One region of the Psychrobacillus sp. Z16_25 genome, then DNA from elsewhere that is predicted to be linked to it. Evidence: riboswitches for the same ligand, from Rfam matches in the RefSeq annotation. Region 1 holds a riboswitch; the other holds the start of a gene.

The links. A riboswitch is a leader RNA that binds a small molecule or an ion and turns the genes downstream of it on or off. The one in region 1 is predicted to bind lysine.
Region 2: another riboswitch for lysine. It lies ahead of AC1VU3_RS07405 (transporter substrate-binding domain-containing protein); the one in region 1 lies ahead of AC1VU3_RS10905 (aspartate kinase).

Annotation. Positions count from the first base shown of each region.
Region 1 is NZ_JBXEOV010000009.1:49,957-53,564, reverse strand. It holds gene uvrC (excinuclease ABC subunit UvrC) at 1-1,324, shown strand, start outside; lysine riboswitch at 1,364-1,541, shown strand; gene AC1VU3_RS10905 (aspartate kinase) at 1,673-2,893, shown strand; gene AC1VU3_RS10900 (YslB family protein) at 2,944-3,354, opposite strand.
Region 2 is NZ_JBXEOV010000005.1:71,216-74,823, reverse strand. It holds gene AC1VU3_RS07415 (amino acid ABC transporter ATP-binding protein) at 1-221, opposite strand, end outside; gene AC1VU3_RS07410 (amino acid ABC transporter permease) at 235-996, opposite strand; gene AC1VU3_RS07405 (transporter substrate-binding domain-containing protein) at 1,076-1,921, opposite strand; lysine riboswitch at 2,050-2,233, opposite strand; gene AC1VU3_RS07400 (hypothetical protein) at 2,361-2,753, opposite strand; gene AC1VU3_RS07395 (MBL fold metallo-hydrolase) at 2,881-3,608, opposite strand, start outside.

The DNA of each region.
Region 1 (3,608 bases):
CAAGGTGTGTCTCTATTATCATATTGGTCAATGTTTGGCTCCATGTGTGAATGATATTGAGGACAATGACTATACGGAAATCATCCAAGGAATCATCAGTTTTTTAAATGGTGGCCATGGAGATGTAAAAAAGAGCTTAACGGAAAAAATGAATCACGCAGCAGAGAATCTAGAATTTGAAAGGGCGAAAGAATATAGAGATCAGATTGCCCATATTGACCAAGTGATGGAAAAACAAAAGATGACGATGAATGATTTTACAAATCGAGATATCTTTGGCTACAAGGTGGATAAGGGTTGGATGTGTGTGCAGGTGTTTTTTATTCGCCAAGGTAAGCTAATAGAAAGAGACGTATCTCTATTCCCGCTTTATCGTGATCCAGAAGAAGAGTTTCTTACCTTCCTAGGGCAGTTTTATGCAAAGGCTGAGCATATTAAACCGAAAGAAATATACGTTCCTGCTACGACAAATATAGAGCTTGCGACGGAGCTCTTGCAAATGAAAGTAATCGTTCCGCAAAAGGGTACTAAGAAAAACCTAGTAGACCTAGCACAAAAAAATGCGGAAATTGCATTAACAGAGAAGTTTCACTTAATTGAAAGACAAGAAGAACGAACAATCGGAGCGGTGGAGGAACTTGGTAAGCTAATGGGGATAGCTGCTCCTAAACGGATAGAGGCTTTTGATAATTCTCATATTCACGGAACAGATGCTGTATCTGCAATGGTCGTATTTGTCGATGGAAAGGCACATAAAAAAGATTATCGTAAATATAAAACACGAACTGCCGCAAAGCACGATGATTATGGTGCTATGCGTGAGGTTGTAAGGAGAAGGTATATACGAGTGTTAAAGGACGATCTTCCACTTCCCGACTTAATCATTATTGATGGAGGGAAAGGGCAAATAGAAGCGGCTAGGGAGATTATAGAGGATGAATTGGGATTAGATATTCCAATAGCAGGTCTAGCTAAGGATGGTAAGCACCAAACCTCCTCTCTTCTTTATGGCGATCCGCTTGCAATTATTCCAATGAAACGTACTAGTGAGGCTTTCTATCTTCTTCAGCGTATCCAGGATGAGGTCCATCGATTTGCTATCACTTTCCACAGGCAGCAAAGAGGAAAGCATACAATTGCCTCTTCTTTAGATGGTATTCCAGGAGTAGGCCCTACTCGTAAAAAACAGCTATTAAAGCATTTTGGCTCTTTAAAGCGTATGGAAGCAGCTACAAAGGAAGAATTTATGGAAGCTGGTATTCCTGCTAAATTATCCGAACAATTAGTGGAGCATTTTCAAAAAAGTTCCTTGTCTTCCGAATAATACTGTGTTATGTTAGTAAAAACTTAATATTCACTTTTCAGTGAAGATAGAGGTGCGAGTCAACAAGAGTAATCTACAGGAGGAAGAAAAGTTCCTGCGATTGTAGAGGAAAGGGTTGTTCGCCGAAATATAGGATGGCTTTTCTCATTCTATGTTGGTCCTGCGTTTAAGAAATGTAGGATTGTCAGAATGTATATTCTGGAGGGCTATCTCAAATGGACATCTTTTTGACCGTGTATGAGAGTTAGCTTTTCACAATATGTGAAAAGCTTTTTTTTATCCCAACAGAGACTCGGGGTTAACCCGAGATGACGTATGTCATAGAGAAAAAAGGGAGATGAAAAATACGTGAGTAGAATTGTCATGAAATTTGGAGGAACATCTGTAGGTTCTATAGAAAAAATTGAGCATGTAGCAAGACGGATTCGAATAGAAAGAGAAAAGGGGCATCAAATTGTTGTCGTTGTGTCAGCCATGGGCAAGTCAACGGATGAGTTAGAAAAACTAGCAGCAGAGATTACGGACACACCAGTGAAAAGGGAGATGGATATGCTTCTATCAACTGGAGAACAGGTAACAATGTCCTTATTGGCTATCCAATTAAATGCCCTTGGAATAAAAGCAATTTCCTTAACTGGTTGGCAAGCAGGCATTATAACTGACCAGGTACATAGAAATGCTCGAATTGAAAAACTAGAATCAGAAAATATTCAATCCTACTTATCAGAAGGACAGGTAGTCATTGTAGCAGGATTCCAAGGCATGACAAAAGACTCTGCTATTACGACGCTTGGTAGAGGCGGCTCTGATACCACTGCAGTAGCGATTGCAGCTGCAATTGAAGCAGACATTTGCGATATCTATACAGACGTGGATGGTGTGTATACGTCCGATCCAAGGTATGTGAGAGATGCAAGAAAGCTAAAACAGTTAGAATACGATGAAATGCTAGAACTTGCTAACTTGGGAGCAGGTGTGCTTCATCCGAGGGCAGTTGAATTTGCCAAAAACTATAAAATTCCTCTCAGGGTTAGAGCGAGTTATAACGAAGGGGAAGGTACTATATTAAAGGAGGAAGTAGATTTGGAAAAAAACCTGATTGTTCGTGGAGTAGCGTTTGAAGCAGATATAGTACGGTTAACAATCGAATATGAGGTGCCTTTCAATGGATCGTTGTCCTCCATATTTACCACCTTGGCAAATCATCATATAAATGTGGATATTATTGTCCAAAGTATTATTGACGGTGTAAAGCCTACTGTATCTTTCTCTATTAAAAAGGAATCCCTTGCGGAGGCGATTTCTGTCTTAGAATCCCATAAGGGACAACTCGGTTTTACTTTTGCGGATTTTGAAGTAGGTCTTTCAAAAATTTCAATAGTTGGTTCAGGTATGGTCTCTAATCCGGGGGTGGCTGCACAAATGTTTGATCGATTGAGAAAGGAAAATGTGCCGATTAAAATGGTCAGCACCTCAGAAATAAAAGTGTCCGTAGTAGTTCCACAGGAAAATATGATTCAAGCGGCAAATGCTTTGCATGAGGAATTTGGTTTGGCAATCAGTAACTAAGCTCCAGATAAAAAAGCCAATCCAGTTATCATGGATTGGCAGTTTCTTTGTTATTTACTTTTTGCATCCCATTTAATAAGAAAAGAGACAATTCCTGTCTTTTTTGTAATCTCATCATAGCATTCTGTCAGATAGCCCTCAATTTTTTGATGTTGCTCAGCTAGAAAACCCGCCTCCAAGCTATGGCATCTATTTACTCCGCTAGGAGGTAAATGATACATATGTAAAAGATAGGACAAGGAATCCTTTGTGGATTTCTCTAATTCAAGCTTTCCCCAACCTGCTTCGTGAAAGAATGAGACAGCTTCTTCCATTGAATAAAGGGGAAATTTTCGAGCAAGATCTTTTCCCGCCCAATATAAAATATCTTTTTCATGTTTCCCGAGAATGGAAGTGAGAACGTGATCTCTTAACAGCTCATACCCGAAGGTAGAAACCTGGGACTCTTCTCTTTCACCCATGTACAACCCTACTTTCAACGCAATTTAACAAAACTACTACTCTATTTTAGCATAAATACTTTTTCTAGAGAAAAGGAATACTTTGTGAAAAAAGATACAATCTGTTATAGAGGAAACAGAGGGAAAGATATGCAAAATGCCCAAACATGCCTTGACGCTCCAAAATGTTGAGAGTACAATGGATATGTCATAAATTCGAAACATGAAGACAATAAACAAAATTGATACAATTATTTTATCGAAATAATAAATCT
Region 2 (3,608 bases), on a different contig from region 1:
TCTTGGTTAGAGGTTAAAATATTTTCTCCGTTATATATAATTTGCCCACCACTTGGCTGTTCTAGGAGATTCACACAACGCAATAAAGTGGATTTACCTGAGCCAGAGGAGCCGATCATACAAACTACTTCTCCTTTTTGGACAGAGAAATTTATATCCCGCAGAACCTCATGTGTGCCAAAGGATTTGCTTAGATGTTGAATATCAATTACTTTTTCCATTTCTACTCCTCCTTTAGTGGTTTTCATTCTTACTTACTGGAATAGTGAGCTGTTGGGGTTGGCCAACTATCATTGTGTAATTTTCAGGACCATCTAGCTTCCTCTCAAAATATCTTAAAATTAATGTGACTGCATACGTCATGACAAAATAGAGGATACAAGCTACAAAGAAAGACTCAAAGTACCGAAAGTTATTTCCTGCGATAGATTTTGTTTGGAAAAATAGTTCTGTTACACCAATTACGTTAAGCACAGAAGTATCTTTTATATTAATAATGAACTGATTTCCCGTTGCTGGTAAAATATTGCGAATTACTTGTGGAAGTACCACGTGGAACATTGTTTGAAAATGATTCATACCAATTGCTTGGGAGGCTTCAAACTGTCCTTTGTCTATGGAGATGATTCCTCCTCTAACTATTTCAGCCATGTAAGCTCCCGTGTTTATGGAAACAATCAGTAAGGCAGCTACTAAAGTATGCAGGTTCCATCCAAAGGCTAAAGCGGAGCCATAAAAGATAACCATCGCTTGTACAATCATAGGTGTTCCTCTAAAGAACTCTATATAAGCTGATAAAAAGAAATTGATACATGTTAAAATAAATTTCTTAATACCTCTTGAAGGCTTTGGAATTGTACGAATAACCCCAGTAAGTAAGCCAATCGCCCCTCCAATAATGGTTCCTATAATAGAGATTAGCAAGGTAATGCCGGCGCCTCGAAGAAACATTGGCCAGTAATTTGTTACGATTGATATGATCCACTCTACACTCATGTTTTCCCCCTATTTAAGACATTCGTTCGTTTATCTGTTTAAAAACCAGCTACTAATTTAGGCAGCTGGTCCATCTTTTTTATTCAGCTGCTGGCTGATTAAGTATTGCTGTATCCATCAGCTTTTGACGTTCTTCTTCACTTATTCCAGCTAGAATCTCATTAATTTTATCGATATCTGGATTTCCTTTTTGCAATCCAACAGCTGTAGCTGTTTCTACTGGATCTGCTTTAAAACCTTCAGTAAACTCTATCATCACAAAGTTTTCATTTGCAGTGGATGCACTTACTCCCTCTGGCCGCTCCGATACATAGCCATCAATCATGCCAGATTCTAGGGCTACTCTCATTGCAGGGAAATTATCAGATGCAGGCTGCTTCTTTACTCCATTGATTTGATCAATCACATTATAATGAGAGGTATTTAATTGTCCCGTTATTTTAGCACCTTTAAAGTCCTGAATAGAGGTTGCTTCCTCATAAGCACTACCCTTTTTTACGACCATGACAAAATTAGAGGTATAGTAATTATCGGAGAAATCAATCGTTTTCTTTCTTTCTTCCGTTGGAGACATTCCGGCAATAATAGCATCAATTTTTCCAGAAGTTAAAGCTGGAACTAAGCCATCCCATTCTAATTTCACCACTTCTAATTCTCTTCCAAGCCCTTCTGCAATTCTTTTAGCAATTTCTACATCATAGCCTCCTGCGTATTCTGCAGCTCCATTAATTTTTATTGCTCCATTTGACTCATCCATTTGCGTCCAGTTAAAAGGAGGATATCCTGCTTCTAAGCCAATTCGAAACACTTCTTTTTCCTCGCTAGCACTAGCATTTCCTGTCTCTTCTTGATTAGATGTACCGCATGACGCTAATAGCATGGTAGCAATTAGAATGGTTAAGAAAATAGTTATCTTGTTTTTCATGTCTATGAATCTCCTTTTTTATAAATGATATGTTCCAAGCAATAAAAAAAGGACAAACATACAAAAAAAGCCCTGAGATGAACTCAGGTCCGTTATGTATGGTTGCCCAGAATTCCTCTACTTTTCCCTAATGAGATAGCACACCATGAGAAACCGGGATGTTTCACATGGACAGTCCTACAGTTATTCACTGTAGACCCAGCATGTAATAACGAGATTATTACACACTTCGGCGACATTTCCTTCTTCCTAGCATCATGGCTTTCTCCTGCTCCTCTAGGAACTGTTAAATATCGCGCCTCTACCTCACTTATGTAAGCGAGGTTTTATTCAATTATTGTTCATAGTCTACATGACCATTTTCTATCTGTCAATGATTCTTTATTACATTTTTTTCTTTTTAATCCATATATAAATTCATATTTCCATTAATTTTCTTCTACTTTTTAATTAATTTCTCCTTTACCAATCTCTCTTTATTCTCCAAGTTGAAGGTTCCTGGGGTATGAGTTGGCAGAGAACCACTTCCTCCTATAATTTCCTCCTCATACTCATAGACATATGCCATTAAATGCTGATTGTCTACCGTTTTTTCCTTAAGTTTATATTCATATCTTGTTATTTCTTTTCCGTTATATTGCTCGATAAACGTCACACCACTTGCTCGATAATTTTCAAGCATCTCTTCCGGAACATCTAATATATACTTTTTTACTTCACCCGACGCCTTTATCTCCCAGCCTAACGAGGATAGGTATTCTTGGTGAGATTCGTTTATACTTTCACATCCAGCGACCAGGAATAGTAACAAAATAAACAGTAGCTTTTTCATTTTTCAGCTCCTATACACAGTTACTATAATAGACGCAATAAAGGAAAGAAACGTTACATACAAAATGACTGCTTACCATAAAAATGAGTAGAGAAAGCGACTATATCTTTCTCTACTCACCACTTTTTTATCGCCACTTTTCATCTAATATATTAAAGGTTAAACGCTCGGGTTTGACGTAGTCATCTGGATCCGATAAGAATATAAGCTCGGGAATATTTCCTGAAAGGTTGTCCAGCTCCTTTTCAAGAGCTTCACGATAGTTTTCTGCGCTAGTAGTAATTGGTGGAGACCAATTATCATGGTGGGTAGGCACAAACACCTTAGGATTTAAAGCCTCTATATACATTCGCGGGTCTCTTAACCCATTTGTATATAGGTTAAAGCCCATAATCGCTCCTAGCTGAACATCTGTCTCAGATAAAGAAGCTAGAATGTTTGTTAACTCTGGTGCCTCTTCTTTAATTGGTCCAGCAGAATCATTCCAAGCAAAGGTAAACTCTCCTACTTGGAATTGGTACATGACCGTACCTCCCTCGTCTTCCCCTACAGAAGCAAGTAATTCCTTTATATCCCCCTTAGGAGCCTCACTGTTTCTATCTTTCTTTGAAAATAGCGGAGCTGATTGGTCATCTGTATCTGGTAGCTCTAGAGCTGAATGAACGTGAGAAATCGCTGTAATTTTTACACCCTCTAGAAATTTAAGTTTTTGAATCGCCCCAGGAGCCGAATCCGCTTTTATCGCTTCTACGCAATTTATAGCAGCTTCGGTCTCTACATCCTGTTTTATTTGCTCACAATGATCTGGAGTGCCTACTAATGTGGCCCCTGTCTTTTCTATTATCTCCGCCGCAT